DNA from 3 places in the Butyrivibrio sp. FC2001 genome. Region 2 is predicted to be linked to each of the others. Evidence: riboswitches for the same ligand, from Rfam matches in the RefSeq annotation. Region 2 holds a riboswitch; each other region holds the start of a gene.
What was found. Region 2 has a riboswitch for cyclic di-GMP ahead of G601_RS0118310 (hypothetical protein). Riboswitches for the same ligand answer to the same signal wherever they lie in the genome.
Positions count from the first base shown of each region.

Region 1 (6,125 bases), on a different contig from region 2:
TGCTTTTTCACCCTTAAGATTGAAGTTACCGATAATGCTTGCAGCTATAAATGTCTGCTCAACACTGTTTGTCATATCATTACCGGTCTGGGCATTAGCATATACTACCTTTGCTGCAAAGTTTGTCTCAGACTCATTTACAAAAATCTGGTATGTTGTAAGTCCAAAGTTTACAGCATCACCAAGAACTGATTTGAATGTATCTGTTCCGGGTGTATGGTTCTGATATGCAATAACTGCATATATTGAGAAGTTGTCCTCGCTGAATTCTACCTTCTCATCATCACCAACCTCAGCAGTTGCCTCGGTAAGTGTCTTAACCTCGATATCCTCAGAAGTAATCTCCTTAGCTTCCTCCGTGCTTTCGATTGAGTTTGCTTCCTTTACCTCATCTTTAATAGGCATATGAACTACAGAAATATCTTCCTGAGAAGCTGAAAGGCTATCAGATAACTGGTTCTCCTTAAACTGAATACTTACGTTTACCAAGCCTTCCTTAGGCTGAATCTCCTTGCCTTCATACATGAAAGCAATATCATACAGAATTGTATTGCTTTCGCTATACTGGCAGGATTCATCCTTTCCTGCATCCTTAGCAATTGCATCAGCGTTATCATTAAGTGCATTCAGGTATGCATCGTAATTGTAGTTCTCTGTCTGTGAATTGAGCTCTGTTACCTTAAGTTCAATTCCCTCAGGGAATACTCCCTCAGCTGTAGCCTCAGCTGTAACAATTACCTTGTCATCGCTGTAGCTAAAGCTTGTCTCTGTTGTAGCCTTAACATATGTGAAGACAATATCAGAATCCTCACTTATTGTTATATCTTCACTGTCGGTAACTGTAGCTTTATATTCTTTTACAACAACCTTGTTTTCTCTATTTTCAGTTCCTTCAGTCTGTTCACTTCCTTCAGCCTGTTCAGTTTCTTCTGTCTTCTCAGAATCCTCTGAACTGTCCTCAAGGACAGGTGTGATCTTTGTGATCTTCTGATCGTTATATGTTGCTCCAAGATAGAAATATCCATCAAGAGTTGTTGATTCACCCTGCTTAAGATCAGTTTCCTCAGCAATAACGAAATCTTCTGCTTCCTTTATCTCTGCACCGTCTTTATCCACATACTTGGCTGTGAGCTTGACACCACCGTCAACCACAATCTCATGTGAATATGTAAGTACAACTGTCTTATTCTCTTTAACAGTTAAAGCTGTTCCATCAGCTGTGTTTACTTCGTAATATTTATATCCATTGGCATCCTGCTTGGCTACGATCTTAGAAATAACAGTTTCATCGATTGAAGCCTGCTTAAACTCATAGCCCTCCTGCTTGGGTGCCTCTGTCTCAAAATCAAGGCTCTCGGAAAGACTTATTTCCTTTTCATCAGCAATCTGCTCATTGTCCTCAGTCACATAAGAAACTGTAAGAACTACATCCTGTGTAAGATCTACATCATTGGTGTCCTTAAGCCCTTCACTGGAGTTAGGAGCATCTGTGTTCTCACCATCTTCAGTTGTCTGATTATCAGAAGCATCTGCGAGGTCTGTTGTGCCATCAGAATTCTCACCTTCTGATGTTCCATCTGTAGATTCAGTCTCTGAATTATCTGTTGAATCTGTATCCTCATCTGATGTGACATCTGAGTTACCATCTTCATTTACATCAGCATCTGATGAAGTCCCCTCATCTGTGTCAGCATTATCTGTGCTTTCACCATCAGTACTGTCTGCATCTCCAGAATCCTGTACAGAGTCTGTATCTCCTTCATCCCCACCTTCAGCTGCAAGATCATCGCTATCATTCCCGCTAAGGACCATTCCAACATCCTCAGCATCCTCGTCTGATAACGCGTTCGCAGACTTATTAAGTGAATACATTGTTGCTGTTGTAACTAAAAGAGCCACAACCAACATTACTGATATCCATCTTTTAAGGTGAGTGTGTTTTTTTACAAACCCCTCGATACGATTGTTGTCCAATTTCCTCATTTCAATTCTTTCCCTTGTTACCTTTTCTCCGCCCAACGAATTACTGCAATTCCGGTTCATCCATACTTTCTGTACCGGTGCTGGCTTTACTCTCTATCCCCCCAAAATCTTTTACAGGGTAAAGCCTAAAAAATACTGCTCCTATCAACTGTTCTGCGGATACGCATCCTACAGTTGTTGATCTGGAGTCGATTGAAACCGATCTGTGGTCTCCCAAAACAAAATATCTCTTGTCAGGAACCTGATACGGAAATTCAACCTTGTCGCCCTCTCCCATGCCGGCTGCATACTGACTCGGATCTGATATATAAGGCTCATCCAGCTCAACGCCGTTTACATAAACCTTTCCAGCTTCGTCGATATTTATCCAGTCACCGGGAGATCCCACTACTCGCTTTACCAGAACCTTGTTGTTGTAGTAAAACGCGATCAACTCTCCCGTCTCAAATTGTGCATAGTTATTAGCTATTACAATCTGTCCTGTCTCAAGCGTAGGTGTCATACTGTCACCTGTAACTCTTAGCACTGTGATAAAAAAGCTTGATACCAGCACTGAGATAGCGGCCACAACCACGATAACCACCAGTGTATTTCTGAGTGTTCTCTTGTAGTCGTGCTTTCTGTATTCTCGTTTTAGCTCTGTTCTCAGTTCTTCAAGCGACGGTCTATTCAATTGTTCATTTGGAGCTTCTTGTGATGGAATCTTTTTATCTTCCATAATTTTCAGACCCTCTAATTGTCTGTGCTTAACCGCATAAGAACATTACATTCGAAGCGTAGCTTACTAATTATAAAATTTTTATAAACTTCTATGTATACGAATTATGCACTAAGCTATTCATAATCCGTACTTGACAACAATAGTTTCTTATGTATGTAACATTTAACTTTCTGCGGCAGTTTCCATTTTATCCGTATCAGTACTATCTATTTCGGCCTTCTTGGTTGTCTTTCTTGTTGTGCGTTTCTTAGTTGCAGTAGACTTCTCCTCAGTGGTAGTTTCCTTAGTTTTCTTCGCTGTTGAAGTCTTTCTTGTCCTCTTTACAGGCTTTTTTTCTTCAACAGTCTCGGTTGTATTTTCAGACTTCTCTTCTTCAACGTTCTCTACTGTATTTTCAGGCTTCTCTTCTTCAACAGTCTCTTCCGGCTCAGCCTTCTTTTTGGCTGTTGTCTTTTTGGTGGTTGTCTTTTTGGTGGTTGTCTTTTTGGTGGTTGTCTTCTTGGCTGCTGCCTTCTTAAGTCCGCCGGAGAGTTCCTTGATTCTGAGCATTTCCTCAGCCTCACCCTCTTCTTCCGGCTTAAAGCCGCGCTCAGCCTCGGCTATTCGCATAGCCTCTATCCTCTTAACAGTTTCCTCGTACTGTATAGCCGCTTTCTGAGCAGCCTCAAAGAATCCGTTTATGGAAAGTATCGCCTCTGCAAGCGTACCTGCATCCTGGATCTGCATAAGCTTCTTTTCTTCTTCAGCGTGAAGAGCATCTCTTTCTCTCTCCAGTCTCGCATGGAAGCCCTTAAATTCACGCTCATGCCTTGCCCTAAGTCCCGTGATATCCTTCTGGAACAAAGCTTCTGCCTTGGCTTTCTGCTCATTGAACTTCTCACGCATTTCTGCCTTTTCTTCATTGAAGCCGTTTAGGAGGTTGGCTCTCTCTATAGCAGCCTGCTGCATATAAGCGGTCTTCTCCCTTGCATGCTGTGCGATCAGTTGTTCCTTCTGCTGCGTGAACTTGCTTCTCATCTCAGCCTTTTCTTCATCGAATTTTGCAAGAAGCTCTGCTCTCTCATCAGCCATCTGCTGAAGGAGCTGTTCACGTTCCCTGTCGAACTGATTCTGCATCTCCTTTTCGTGAGCTCTAATGGATTCTGCTTCTTCAGAAAACTCAACCAGCATCTGCAGTAATTCTTTCCTGTTTAATTTCCTAAGTTCTTTACGTGCCATGAATCTCCTTAATTCATCCCCACATATAAATGCTTCAAAATAGTCCCCTCGTACTATGTTTATAGAGCAGCTGAACCTGTTTTATGGCAAAAAAATAGCCCGTTTGAGTTCAAACAAGGCTTTGCATCAAAAGAAAGAATAATAATGATGCGCTTCCTTTACTAAGCGCACCAGCAACTGGCTGTCTATCCCCATTGAACAGACCCTTTAGCTTTGCGTCACTACCTTGCGGTAGCTTTGCCCTGAATTTCTTCACTTAACCATATTTTGTTATTTACAGCACACTCATAATATGATAGCCATAAATAAAAATCAATAGAAAAGATGCGCTTTTTTGAACTTTTTATTTATTCCTGGGAAACTGATTTTTACTGAGTTTCCCAGGATAGTTTATGTACCTTATAATTTTTATAAACTGATCTTATTTTCGCTTTCTTCGTTTCCTCCTGAAATACTCCTCACCCACAAGAGCTAGTGTTACAAGAACAAGTCCGCCTATTGTGAAAGGTATTCTTCCGCTTCCTCCAGTAGAAGGTAAAGCATATGCCGGTACATCATTTCTTGTATTGGTAATTGTTATTGTTCCGGAGGTTATTCCAGGCGAATTGTTGTCGGAATAGCTAGCCGTGTAATATAGGTTTGCAACCTCAGAAACATAATATAGCCACTCGTATGTAATGCCGGTTGTATCATCTTTATAGAATCTGTCAAGTCCGTTCAATGTAACCTTCCAGTCGTCAACCGCAGTTATTGTTGTTTCTTTTTTAAAACCGATATCCTCTGCTCCGACTGTAGCTCCGGTGGCTCCCTTTGTACTGTTTGATGTATCAAGCCCTGCATCGGATGAAGCAACTGAAGCTGAAACATTGGCCATTGGTTTGTCACAGGTCTGCCATCCGTTCAATATCTGTATAGTAGTATTTCCCGAAATCGTAATGGTCTTAGTCAACCTGGTTATTGAATTCGAATTAACTTCATCAGCATATGTATGCTCTTCACCATTGATTATGATCTTAGTAAGATCATTCCCATGTGTAGCAAAGGTGAATGTCAACTGTGAGCCATCCTTTACAGACGGGAATCCCACATATTCAAGTATCTGGTTATTCGGATTTCTCCTGTCAATGTTTACTGTGTAGTAATTTCCAAGCCCTGAGGAATCCGACTTTCCGTTGACAACATTTCCAAGTCTTCTCCCAATCCTTATTGAAATGGCTGATGGCTTTGTAACATCATCAGCATTTACCCAATCCTTCTTGACTGTAAATGAAGTTGAATTCTTTTTATTGGGAGCATATACAGGCTGGCCTGCGGTAAACTCACTTCCTCCAAGCTCTGTAAAGAAGTTATCAGGCAGCTTAAGCTTGTAATTCTCTGTATCTGCAGAAGGTATGTAGAAACAGATAGGTGTTTCATCCTTCGCATAGCCCTGAGGCGCCGTTTTCTCCACAAGCTTGTATCCAACGTTGTAGACAAGAGGTGCTATCGCCACTAGTCCATTGGAGTCCGTCGTATATGTTCCATCAGCGGATTTCTCATTTTTCTGCTCTACCCATTGTGTACCATCATAATAGCTGAGTGAGAAAATCGCTCCCTGAAGCATTATTCCGCTGTTATCAGCATCCACCTTATAAAGGTTAATACCTCTTACATTAGCCCTTGCTCCGGCATCCTGAATTGTAACCGTTGTGCTGTTGCTTGCTGAATCGTGCTCCAAGGATATTCCCTCAAGCTTCGCGTCATTAGAAAGCTCAACATTGGAATTTGTTTCTCCTGTAAAGGTATATCTGTACTTTATTTTCAGGTGCTTTCCATCAGGTATCTTGAATACTATTGTGCTGTATACAAACTTACCTTTCTCTTTTCCTCCATAGTAGGAAGCCTCAGATTCATAACTGCTAAGACTATATGAGTACTCTGACTGTGAAAGCGGTGTTTCTGTTTCAACGCCATTTTCATCAGTGGTCACTTCATAAGCGACAGCCGAATCAGGAACCAGGTAGATCGTGTAATCCTTTAGGCACTTTGATTCAAGCACATCAGTTAATGTAAGTGTGTCGCCACCCTGAAGAAGATCTGCTGCGCCCGGGTTGACATCAAGAACATACTCAATTGTATTAATACTTCCCGATGCAAGCTGACTCTTCTTGGTCATCGCATACTCTGTCTTTGTTACCTTCTGTGTCTGGGAAGCCTCTCCAAG
Region 1 is NZ_KE384132.1:890,768-896,892, forward strand. It holds gene G601_RS0117545 (Spy0128 family protein) at 1-1,983, opposite strand, end outside; gene lepB (signal peptidase I) at 2,024-2,701, opposite strand; gene G601_RS26550 (hypothetical protein) at 2,867-3,922, opposite strand; cyclic di-GMP riboswitch class I at 4,092-4,174, opposite strand; gene G601_RS23975 (SpaA isopeptide-forming pilin-related protein) at 4,344-6,125, opposite strand, start outside.
Region 1: it holds a riboswitch for cyclic di-GMP, as region 2 does, so the genes downstream of both, G601_RS26550 (hypothetical protein) here and G601_RS0118310 (hypothetical protein) in region 2, are expected to answer to the same signal.

Region 2 (6,125 bases):
ATGAGATAGCTCTTTCCATCCTTTGAAGCGACTATGTTATTGCCCTTGAAAAGATCTGAAGAAACACTGATGTCCGGAATCTTGGTATCATCCTGACATACAACGCTGTAATAGTATGGATACTCCACTATTTCTTCATTCAGATCTCCATTCTCCCCAATTGTGATTTTTTTCTCAGACAGGATTATTGTTATATTATGGTTGCCCTGAGCCAGATCAAACACATACTTGTGGGTATTATCGTTTGTCTGCTCTTCCGTACTTTGAGGTTCAACCTTTATCCCCTTGGTTGACTCTATCGAAACATAGAATTCCTTGCCCTTGCGAATGATCATCTTGCCATTATCCGGAACAAGTTCCTCTCCGTCATAGTAGAAAGTGATCTTATCCTGCGAAGAAGTATCCTCAACCGATAACGGTGCAGATGCTGCTTTCTTATCGGGTGTCTCGGCTTCACCGCCTTCGTCTGAAGGCTCCTCGTTCTCAGCATTTCCGCCGCTTTCTTCCATATCAGCTCCTGCATCCTCACCGATAACCTGAAAGTCAGCGGTGATTATTTCAGATCTTTCCGAAACTGCACTAACTCCTGTTATCTTTGTGTTTGCAACAATTAGAAAAAGCACTAATGTTAATGCAATCCTGCTATTTATTTTTTTCATCCCCAAATGACTCCTCAATAATGTGTGAATCCTGCATCTACCGCAAAATTCCTTAGTTTCCCCCAAACGATTATTTATTTATAAGCTTGTAAATAGTAAACATCTCTCTTTTGGTCGTTCCATTTCGTTTGTCTAAATATGTGACTCGTATGTATGTTGTGGAACGCTGTTCATGAATCTCTGTACTTCTGATCTTTTGCTGCGTAGGAGCATCATATCTCTTTGTCTTCTCATAACTGGGACCACCCTCATCTGTTGTGGACAGTGTTATCTTCTTGCCGTTTTTCACCTCAGTCCACACAGTTCCCTTTGGAAGGATTGACCAGCTATCAGTTGTACTGTTATCTCTGTATCCTACTGTGTTATATCCCACTTCAATTTTCTGGATCTTAAAGCCCTTATTCATCTTGAATTTGAGCTTGCCGGAGCTCTTTGTTGTGTATGCTCCATCCTTACTGGAATACAGATTGGTTTCTTTTCCCTTATATCTGCTATTTGCACTGACATAGAATCTTTTTCCCGCAAAGGTCGCTTCCTTTATCGCATAGCCGTCTTCCCTTGCAACCACCTTGATGGTCCTGGTTGTTATAACGTTGCCGTCATGATCCAGGGCATCGTAGGAAAACTTGTATGTACCGGCCTTTTTGGTATAGAAGTTTATGCTGTATTTTCCATAAGCATGATACTTATTGGTCTTCTCTGCCTTTGCAATAGTTTCTGCGGAATACTCCTGCTTATTTCCAAAAATATCTTTGCAATACTTTTTTCCATCTGTTCCGCTGACGAAGCTGTCAGACTCTGAATAATTATCCTCAAGCTTCTCAGTAACCTTGAGCTTCAAGGCTTTTTTGTTGGTTTTGAAATTACCAAATCTCGCTACGTCGTAGGGCGTATAGATTGTTATGATATTTCCTGCGCCATAATAACCTGTTGTTATGGTCTTTGCTTTTAACTGATCAGCCACATAAGCATTGGCTGCGTGATCAGCGGTATCCTTTGCGACACATGAATCATTTGTATCGCTGTTGTAAAAAACATTCCCTTTATATTGATCACTCCAGTTCACTGTTGAATAAGCCTTAGCATTAAATGAACCTGTAAGTGTAATAGTTATTGCAGCTGAAAGCAGCACTGCTTTTTTCATTATTCCTGTCATGTTCATACTCGTATCTCACCTTCCATGTATCATTTGATGTGTCTGTTGATAGAAAGCTGTTTCCGCCCTGTTGTCTTGGTTTTCTTGTCATAGTAAGTAACGCGGATATATGTCGTCGAGCCCTGACCATGGTTCTCATCAGAATAGATGTCGTATCCTCCCGGTGCCTTTGTATTTGCTTTTCTCTCATAGCTGTCAAAATATGGATACGCATCCTCTTTATTAAGCCTTATCTTCTTGCCGTTCTTAATTGTCCTCCATGCAACATCAGCAAACTTATTACTCCATTTATCCTCTGTGCTGCCGTTGCTTCGTTCTACATGCTGATAGCCAACCTCGATCTTTTTGATTTTGTAGCCCTTGTTCATGGTTATTCTTACTTTGCCGGACTTCTTTGTGTTATATAAGCCCTTGCCTTCGTACAGGTCATTCCTTAGTCCCTTCTGTTTTCCGGCATTGCTCACATAGAAACGCTTACCTGCAAAGGTTGCTTCCTTAATGGGATCATTGTCCTCTTTAGCTACAATCTTTACGGTTTTTGTCGTAATTACATTTCCGTTGTGATCCAAAACATCGTAAGAAAATTCATATTTTCCGGCTTTTTTTGCGTAAAGTCTTATCTTGTAGCTTCCGTGTGCCTTATATTTATTTGTCTTTAATATTTCCTGTTCTGTGGAAGCGTTGTACTGTTTCCTGTTTCCGTAAATATCCTTGTAATATCTTTTTCCATCAGTTCCGATGATCCAGCAGGAACTTGTGTCGGCATTATCAAGACCGTAATTACTCTCATGCTTGTACATCAGCTTAGTCTTGAGCTTGCCATTGTTGGTTCTGAAATTTGCAAATTTTGCAACATCCAGTGTTGTGTAAAGAGTCAGCACGTTGTAATAGGACTTCGTCTCTATCTCGCAGACCGCCTCCTCCTTACCTATATATGTATCAGCGTAACCATCTCTAATCATTGTTGTTACGGACTCATTGGTATCACTATCCGTGTAAGTGTAGGTTCCGTTGGGATTTCTGGTTTCTTCTACGTATGCTTTGACATACCCCATGGGGCAATTTACCGAAACTGCTGCTGATAATGACAGCGCGAATGCAGACAGAAGAATAACTCTTCTGGGATTGACGTGTGCTCTCTTCATACCACTCCTCCAAAATTTAAGAATATTTCAATTGAAGGAGGGATTACGTAACAAACGTAATAAACAAGATAGGAAAAAATATTCACAATGAAATAAAAAATGACTGCAAAATCAGCGGACAAATCCGTCGCTTTGCAGTCAAACCATCTTAAATAATTCCCCAAGATTTACAACTTTGCGTCCATACATCACTGTATGTTTGCCCCAAATGATTTCCCCTTAAACATTGAATAATGCTATGTTCCCTCATGCGATTATTCAATAGTCAATAATCATCCTTCAATTGTAAGTCCCCTCACAAAAAAGAATTATACATGAAAATTACAAAATTGCAATAAATATTTTTAATAATTGTAACTTTTTGTAATTTTTTATCATTCAGTTTTTTATTGTTTTTCTGTAAATTTCTCTTTCCATCATATTATCCACATCAGCATCAATTTCACTGTATGTATTCAAAAGGTTCTCCAAAAAGGCGGAAAAATCCCGCCTTCTTCATATTATTTATTTATAAGCTTGTTTATCTTGAATGTTTCACGCTCTGTTGTCTTATTCTTCTTATCATAGTAAGTTACACGAATATATGTTGTAGCATACTGCTTCATTCTTTCAGAGGTTCTGATTCTATAGCCCTCAGGTGCAGCCTTTTTCTTATCTTTGTCGTATGAGCTTCCACCTGCATCAATGGTATTAAGTCTTATCTTTTTACCATTATTAACCTCGCTCCACTCAATAGCCTTTGAAACAATTGCCCAGTCATCAACTGTACTTGTTTCCTTGTATGCTACCGGAACATGACCAACCTCAATCTTTCTCAATTTGAAGCCTTTGTTCATTGTAATCTGGAGCTTTCCTGATTTCTTCTTTGTATAATTTCCATCCTTTACTGAAGAATAGAGATCCTCAGTTGCGCCATTTAGCCTGCTGTTTCCACTGACGTAAAATCTTTTACCTGCAAAGCTGGCTTCCTTAATCGGATCGCCGTCCTCCTTGGCAATTACCTTGATTGTTTTAGTGATTATCACATTGCCATTAGAATCAAGCGCATCATAAGAAAACTTGTACTTTCCGGGTTTCTTAGTATAGAATCTGATACAATACTCGCCATAAGCATGATACTTGTTTGTCTTCTCTGCCTCTGCTACAACCGCATCGCTATATTCCTGCTTATTGCCAAAAACATTCTTGCAATACTTTTTCCCATCAGTACCATTTACATAGATTTTTGATTTTTCGTAATTGCTCTCTTTTTTCTCGATGACCTTTACTTTCAGTTCACCCTTATCAGTTCTAAAGTTACCGTATTTCGCAACATCATAGGTTGTATAGAGATCTATGTTGTTTAATTCATCATAGGATTTTGTCGTGATCGTCTTTGCAGTTATATCCGAGTTAATATAAGCATTTGACAAATGATCCTCTTTGTTTTTAGAAATGCAGGAATCATTTGTATCTGTGTTGGTGATTGTGTAGGTCTCATCCTGATTAGCCGTTGTCTGCACGTATGCCTTTGCATTAAGTGAATATGCAGGTGTAATAGTTGAAATTCCTGCAAGAAGTGCCATGGACAGAAGAATTCCTCTTCTCTGAATCTGTGTTTTCTTCATACCGTTCCTCCATATAATTAAAGATTGTTACAACTGAAGGAATGCGGGGAAAAAAATTAGCTACAAAATCATCGGACAAATCCGTAACTTTGCAGCCATTTCATCTTTAATAATTCCTTAAGATTTAAAACTTTGCAAATATACAAAAAGCATATCTGCTCCCAAATGATTTCCCCTTAAAACATTGAATAATGCTCTAGTCCCCACGCGATTATTCAACAGTCAATTATCATTCTTCAATTGTAAGGTCCCTCACAAGAAGAAATTATACAGTATATTTTTAAAAAATCAACCATTTATTTCAACATTTGTAATTATTTTGTAATTTTTATAAAAAAGAGATATTTTAAAACAATAAGAAAGCTGCCCTTTCAGGCAGCTGTATAAAACGGGAGGAGGCTTTCTGGCTCATCGCCAGAAAGCACATATGCAAAAAAGAAAAAGGTTATTTTTCTCTGGCACACATATTTATTTATGGCGATTCAACCATCGATGTGAATGTTGCTGTGGCACTTTGTGCATTCAACATCATCCTTAAGAACATCTATTGTTATATATTTATGGCAGTGCGGGCACGTGATCTCCATCATCTGTGTCTTAACTTTTCTGGCTGCCTCTGCTGTCATATGTCCATTGAGGCCTGCTCCTGCGATCACTGCAACTGCTGCAAGTACGAATGCTATTCTCTTAACTGCACTTCCTTTTTTCATATCTGTTACCCCTCTGCGATGTTTATCTTTCTTACATTGTCATATTATCAGGATATGTATCACAGTTTTATCACATGATTTCAAGTGGTTATTTGTATCTTATGAAATCATATTAACAGGGTCTGTCCAACAAAAGTCCAACACACTAATTTTATTTCATTCTACACTGATAATTTTTTCAAATTCCTCGGCAACTACAGGTTTTCCATAGAAAGATCCCTGCAATTCATTTACTCCGAGGCCCTGCATATTGGATGACTGCTCCTCGTTTTCGATGCCGACAGCAGTTACTGATATTCCAAGATTTTCAGCAAGAGCAAGGATAGTTTTTACCAGCTGCTTGGCTCTGTTGTCCTTTACGGATGTGGTGACAAGCGATCTTGAAAGCTTGATTCCGTTTATTCCACAATCCTGAACAAATGAGAGATTGATATCATCTCCGCCAAAGTCGTTAAGAGAAAGGCGATAGCCATCCTCATGAAGCTTTATCATAGCAAGCTTTGCAGAATTGGATGCGCCCATTATTACAGCATTTGTCACATCAAGTGTCAGCATAGAAGGCCGGAAATTGTAGGTTTCCATTGTTTCCTGCAGCATATTTTCAAACTGCAGATTTATAAGCTGCAGCGGTGACATGTTGATAGTAAGTGAAATTGATTTTCCGTATTTTTTATTCCACTCAGCAATCTGGCTGACAGAGGATTTAACGATCCACTCTCCCAGTTTTCCCATAAATCCGCTCTTCTCAGCGGCATCAATAATATCTATAGGCGAAACGTCCTCGAGCCCTCTATTGAAGTGCACGAAGACCTCCGCGCCAATTATCTCCTTCTTCCTGACATCTACCT
Region 2 is NZ_KE384133.1:141,108-147,232, forward strand. It holds gene G601_RS0118300 (Ig-like domain-containing protein) at 1-659, opposite strand, end outside; gene G601_RS0118305 (hypothetical protein) at 730-1,821, opposite strand; gene G601_RS0118310 (hypothetical protein) at 1,845-2,960, opposite strand; cyclic di-GMP riboswitch class I at 3,091-3,174, opposite strand; gene G601_RS0118320 (hypothetical protein) at 3,461-4,567, opposite strand; gene G601_RS0118325 (hypothetical protein) at 5,050-5,277, opposite strand; gene G601_RS0118330 (putative bifunctional diguanylate cyclase/phosphodiesterase) at 5,434-6,125, opposite strand, start outside.

Region 3 (6,125 bases), on a different contig from region 2:
ATGGCGTTATCACAGCCAATAAGAAAGGCACAGCCAAAATTAAAATAAGAAGTAAGACAAATAAGAAAGATAAGTGCACCATGATAGTTACTGTTGCTGATAGCTCAGTAAGGACACTTTTCATAGGTGATTCCAGAAGCGTTGATATCTTCTCGGGATCAGAATCTTCAATTCTTGGTGAAGTGCACGATGACATTGTTGTATGTGCCATGAACAGTGCGAAAATATTCTTCATGAAGGATGTTCTGAAAAACAGTGACTTAAGCGACTATGACACGATCATAACCTGGATGGGTGCAAATGATTATGGTGCGTTCAATCCTTATAAGAAGAATTACTCCAAGCTTGTTTCATCAGGCAAAAAGCTTGTGCTATGCACAGTCGGTGCATCCGGGGATCAATACATGCCACCTCAGGATCTAGCGTATTTTGGAAACGGAGTAATAAACAGCTTCAATTCCCAGCTCAAGAAATGGGCCAAGAAGAAAAAGGTTGATACAATACCTCTGTTTGAATATGTTCAGAAAAATGTGCACGTAGATTCAAAGGATGGAGTGCACTATTCGCCAAAGCCCAACAAGAATATATGGAATTACATTTTAGATAATATAAGTTGATCTTTTATATTTTTCTTTCCAGTGCCCAATAGGTGCATTTACTTATTTTCTAATATGTAGTATATTATCAGTTGGTTATTTAGAAAATTATTGTTATGGATATGGGTTCCTTAGTGGTGCGCATATCCATAACCTTGTAACACAGAATGGAGAACAAACATGGTAAAAGCAGTAGTTGGAGCAAACTGGGGAGACGAGGGAAAAGGTAAGATCACAGACATGATGGCTGATCAGGCCGATGTGGTTGTACGTTTTCAGGGAGGCGCGAACGCAGGACATACCATTGTTAATAAATATGGCAAGTTTGCATTACATACACTCCCTTCAGGAGTATTTCATCAAAACATTACTAATATAATCGGTAACGGTGTTGCACTTAACATTCCTGTTCTTATAGGAGAGCTTAAGACAGTAACAGATCAGAACGTTCCTACACCGAACCTTCTTATTTCAGATCGTTGCCAGATCGTAATGCCTTATCACATCCTTTTCGATCAGTATGAAGAGGAGAGACTTGGCGGTAAGTCATTTGGTTCAACAAAGTCAGGTATCGCACCTTTCTATTCAGATAAATATGCTAAGATCGGTTTCCAGGTTAATGAGCTCTTTGATGAGGAGCTTCTTAAGGAAAAGGTAGAGAGAGTTCTTGTTACAAAGAACATCCTTCTTAAGGAACTTTATCACAAGCCTGAGATTGATCCTACAGAGCTTCTTGAGACTCTTCACGAGTGGAGAGATATGGTTAAGCCTTATGTGGCTGATACAGCTCTTTTCCTTGAAAAGGCTAATAAGGAAGGTAAGACAATCCTCCTTGAGGGTCAGCTTGGAACAATGAAGGATCCCGATCACGGAATTTATCCTATGGTTACATCATCATCTACACTTGCTGCTTATGGCGCAATCGGTGCAGGTATCGCACCTTACGAGATCAAGCAGATCGTAGTTGTTAACAAGGCTTATTCATCAGCAGTTGGAGCAGGTGCTTTCACATCCGAGATCTTCGGTGAGGAGGCTGACGAGCTCAGAAGACGCGGTGGCGATGGCGGTGAGTACGGTGCTACAACAGGTCGTCCTCGTCGTATGGGATGGTACGACTGCGTAGCAAGTAAATATGGCTGCAGACTTCAGGGTGCAACAGATGTTGCTTTCACAGTACTTGATGTTCTTGGATACCTTGAAGAGATTCCGGTATGTGTAGGTTATGAGATCAACGGAGAGGTTACTAAGGACTTCCCTGTTACACATCTCCTTGAGAAGGCTAAGCCTGTATACGAGACACTTCCCGGATGGAATTGCGATATCCGCGGAATTAAGAAGTACGAGGATCTTCCCGAGAACTGCCGCAAGTATATCGAGTTCATCGAGAAGGAGATTGGATACCCGATCACAATGGTATCTAACGGACCTGCTAGAGAAGATATTATTTATCGCGAGAGCGCTCTTAGCAAATAAGATGATTTTTACCGGGCTGTCACAGTTAGTGTTGGCAGCCCGTTTTACGGTTTTAAGGAGAAATTATGAAAAATAGCGAAACACCGATGTTTAAGAGAGTAATTGCTATAGCAGGCATTATCTTACTTGTTGGTATATATGTAGTTCTTCTTTTTGAGGCTATATTCGGCGAGATGGGCCCTGGAAGTGCTTTTGCAGGTTGTGCGGCTGCTACGATTGCAATACCGATTTTACTGTGGCTTATTCTGTGGGTATATACCGCGCTTACAGGCAACAGAACAGTAGCATCAGCAGATCCCTATGGTAAGAATGACGTCCCTGCAAAGGACAGCAGTGACGCAGAGTAAGAGGCTTAGTTATGGCAATAAGTACAGTAATTTTTGATATAGGTAATGTCCTTGTGGACTTTTGCTGGGAGGATTTCCTTAGAGATAAGGGCTTCGATGAAGAGATGGTTCAGAGAATCGGAGATGCCAGCACCAGAACAGAGGCGTGGAATGAATTCGACAGAGGTGTTCTTGATTCCAAGGGAATCGTGGATGGCTTTGTGAAAAACGATCCTTCTATAGAAAAAGAGCTCCGAATGGCTTTTTCAGATCTCACAGGACTTCTTAGAAAAAGAGAACGCACAATGCCCTGGATCAAGGCATTGAAGAAGGCAGGCTACAAAGTGCTTGTTCTTTCAAACTTTTCAAAGCAGGCACTTGAACCTAATAAGTTTATGAATGAATTCCTTGATGAGGTAGACGGCGGAATTCTGAGCTATAAATATAAGATCATTAAGCCGGACCGCGCTATATTCGAGCTTATTACCGATAAATACGACCTTGTTCCGGAACAGTGCGTGTTCATTGACGATACTGTGAGGAACATTACAGCCGCTAAGAAATTCGGAATGAACGGTATAGTATATAACTCCTATGAGCAGGTTGAATCAGAGCTTCAGGCCCTGGGAGTAAATTATTGAAAAAATATTGTTGACACACCAATAGCTGTGTGATATATTTTGCTAGTATGAAAATAAAGCAGAGGTTTCCACTCTCACCCTGTGGCGAAGGCTCCAGGCGTTAATAAATTTTCGATGTTTATCCTTTCAGGATTTTATCTGCGAATTTGGATGCAGAGCATAGATGATTGTTAAGTGGATTCTTTTGCGAATCCACTTTTTTTGTTTCGTGAATTGGAGGTACAAAACAATTAGCAACAACGATTTATTCATCAATGAACAGATCAGAGACAAAGAGGTTCGTGTAATTGGAGTTGATAACGAACAGCTTGGGGTAATGTCCATTCAGGATGCCAGAAAGCTTGCAGATGAGGCAGGTGTTGATCTGGTGAAGATCGCTCCCAATGCTAAGCCGCCTGTTTGCCGCATCGTTGATTACGGCAAGTTTAAGTATGAGCAGCTTCGCAAGGAGAAGGAAGCACGTAAGAAGCAGAAGACTGTTGAAATAAAAGAAATCCGTTTGTCACCCAACATTGATACAAACGATCTTAACACCAAGGTTAATGCAGCAAAGAAGTTCCTTGAGAAAGGTAACCGTGTAAAGGTTACTCTGAGATTCAGAGGACGTGAGATGGCACACATGGGTGCAAGCGTTCACATTCTTACAGATTTCGCTGAGGCACTCAGTGATATAGCTGTTATTGATAAGCAGCCCAAGGTTGAGGGACGTAGTATGACAATGTTCCTTACTGAGAAGAAGTAATTGATTGTTTCTCTTCAATAACCCTTAGGAGAGTTACATATAAAGTAATTGTTCAGAATCGTTTCTATGGATGATTACACTGCTTAAATTAGCAGAGAATTTTAATAATTTACAGCATAGGAGGATTTAGTTATGCAGCACAAGATGAAAACAAACAGATCTGCTGCCAAGCGTTTCAAGGTAACAGGCACAGGTAAGCTGATCCGTAACAAGGCGTACAAGCGTCACATTCTTACAAAGAAGTCTACAAAGAGAAAGAGAAATCTTAGACAGGCAGCAGTAGTTGATGCTACTAATGTAAAGACAATGAAGAAGATTCTGCCTTACGTTTAATCTTAAGAGCAGTACCATTTGAAAAAATATTTAGGAGGAAACCGAAATGGCAAGAATTAAAGGTGGCATGAACGCCAAGAAGAAGCATAAAAGAGTTTTAAAGCTCGCTAAGGGCTATAGAGGCGCTAGATCAAAGCAGTATAGAGTTGCTAAGCAGTCAGTTATGAGAGCACTTACATCAGCATTCGCTGGTCGTAAGCAGAAGAAGAGAGATATGAGATCTCTTTGGATTACACGTATCAACGCTGCAGCTCGTCTTAACGGTATGTCTTATTCAAACCTTATGCACGGTCTTAAGCTTGCAGAGGTTGAGATTAACCGCAAGATGCTTGCTGAGATGGCTGTAAATGATCCTGAAGGCTTCAAGACTCTTACAGAGATCGCTAAGCAGAAGATTGCATAACATAAACCTGACTATTGCAAAGGCTTTATAAATTGTATCTTATGGCAAGATAATTATTAAGTCGCACTATCACAAGATAGGGCGACTTTTTAATATTCTAATCTAAAATGTGTGTCTGTAATTTCAATAATTTCCCGTTTTGAAATTCTTATTATAAGAGGATAAAGTTTATAAACAAGGATAAACTCTTGCTTAAAAAACTATGTAAACCCTTGTTTTTTGCATAATTTCTATGTAAAGTACATCATAGAGGGAGAATGAGTACGAGTAATACTTCCGATGTCAGGCATCAATTCGCCCATAAAATCATATATAAATGAAAACTTGAAAAATACTTTTAAATAATGATATTCGCTATTGATTTTTTGAATCATATAATGTATCATAAATTTAGGTACAGATGTGAAATATAGTTTCAAATATGATAGCCTGCTACTTACGAAGGTGGCCTTACATCTGTAATTACATATGGTAAAGATTCAGGGCAAAACTATCGTGAGGTAGTGACGCAAAGCTACAGGGTCTGTTTTTTGAGCAGATAGCCAGCTGCCTGTACTATTTGGAACAGGTATTAGTTGATAATGCTTGTGATAAATATTTGTGCAGATGAATTTGTTAAAGCCCTGTTTGCATTGTTCAAACAGGGCTTTTTTATAGGAATTTCAGGGATGAGATTCTTGTGGGAAGGTTTTATAGAGCAATGCCGAGACATGTGGGAAAAGAGAAATTAAATGAATACCTGAAGAAGCACGAATTTCTAAAGCGCTGGCTTTCTATTATGCTTGTGCTTTCGCTTCTTGTGGGAACAGGAACACTCTACGCCATGAACAGAGGTGCATCAGCAGTCTCAGAAGAAGGTGCTGAGGAAGTCGGAATGGTTCTGGAGGACTATTCAGATGAGGGCTCTGATGGTGGTGATGATGGAGTTGTTTTTGCAGACTCTGAAGATGAAGAGGAAGAGTCTTATGACGACAGCAGCGAGGAATCAGAAGAAAGCTACGAAGATGAATCAGGATCAGAAGAGACTGAGGAAGCTGTAGAACCTGAAGAAAGCTCTGAGGATACAGAAAATACCGAGGAGAGCACAGAGGAGAATTCTGAGGAAACTGAGAACACAGAAAATCCTGAAAATGAGGAGAATGCTGAAAACCCTGATAATCAGGAAAATACAGAAGAAGTAGCTACCGAGGAAACAGCGGAGAATCCTGAGACAGAAGAACCTACAGAGGAAAAAGAGGATGAGATTACAAAGGATATCATTCTGAAAATTTCTTACGTTGATGATGAAGGCAATGTTCTTACTGATAATGATGGCAATGCCTATGCAGATGAAGAAGAGATAGTATTAGACGAAAGCGTTGAGCTTCCTGAGGATGCAGCAGAGCTTGAGGGCTTCGAGTTTAAGAAAGCTACCTATGATGACCTTGAGATCAAGAAGGTCGATGTGAAGAAATACACAGCCTCTGATGAGACTGAGTATACATATTATGAATTTGTTTCTGATGATATGCCTTCCTACGAAGACTACGAGCAGGATGAAGAGGGCAAGTATATCAGCAGAATCAAGGAAGATACCAGCCTTGTTTTCGTATATGAGAAGACCAAGACAGA
Region 3 is NZ_KE384132.1:899,828-905,952, reverse strand. It holds gene G601_RS25405 (Ig-like domain-containing protein) at 1-617, shown strand, start outside; gene G601_RS0117590 (adenylosuccinate synthase) at 777-2,069, shown strand; gene G601_RS23980 (hypothetical protein) at 2,135-2,416, shown strand; gene G601_RS0117580 (HAD family hydrolase) at 2,428-3,036, shown strand; gene infC (translation initiation factor IF-3) at 3,245-3,778, shown strand; gene rpmI (50S ribosomal protein L35) at 3,911-4,111, shown strand; gene rplT (50S ribosomal protein L20) at 4,158-4,514, shown strand; cyclic di-GMP riboswitch class I at 4,988-5,068, shown strand; gene G601_RS23975 (SpaA isopeptide-forming pilin-related protein) at 5,194-6,125, shown strand, end outside.
Region 3: it holds a riboswitch for cyclic di-GMP, as region 2 does, so the genes downstream of both, G601_RS23975 (SpaA isopeptide-forming pilin-related protein) here and G601_RS0118310 (hypothetical protein) in region 2, are expected to answer to the same signal.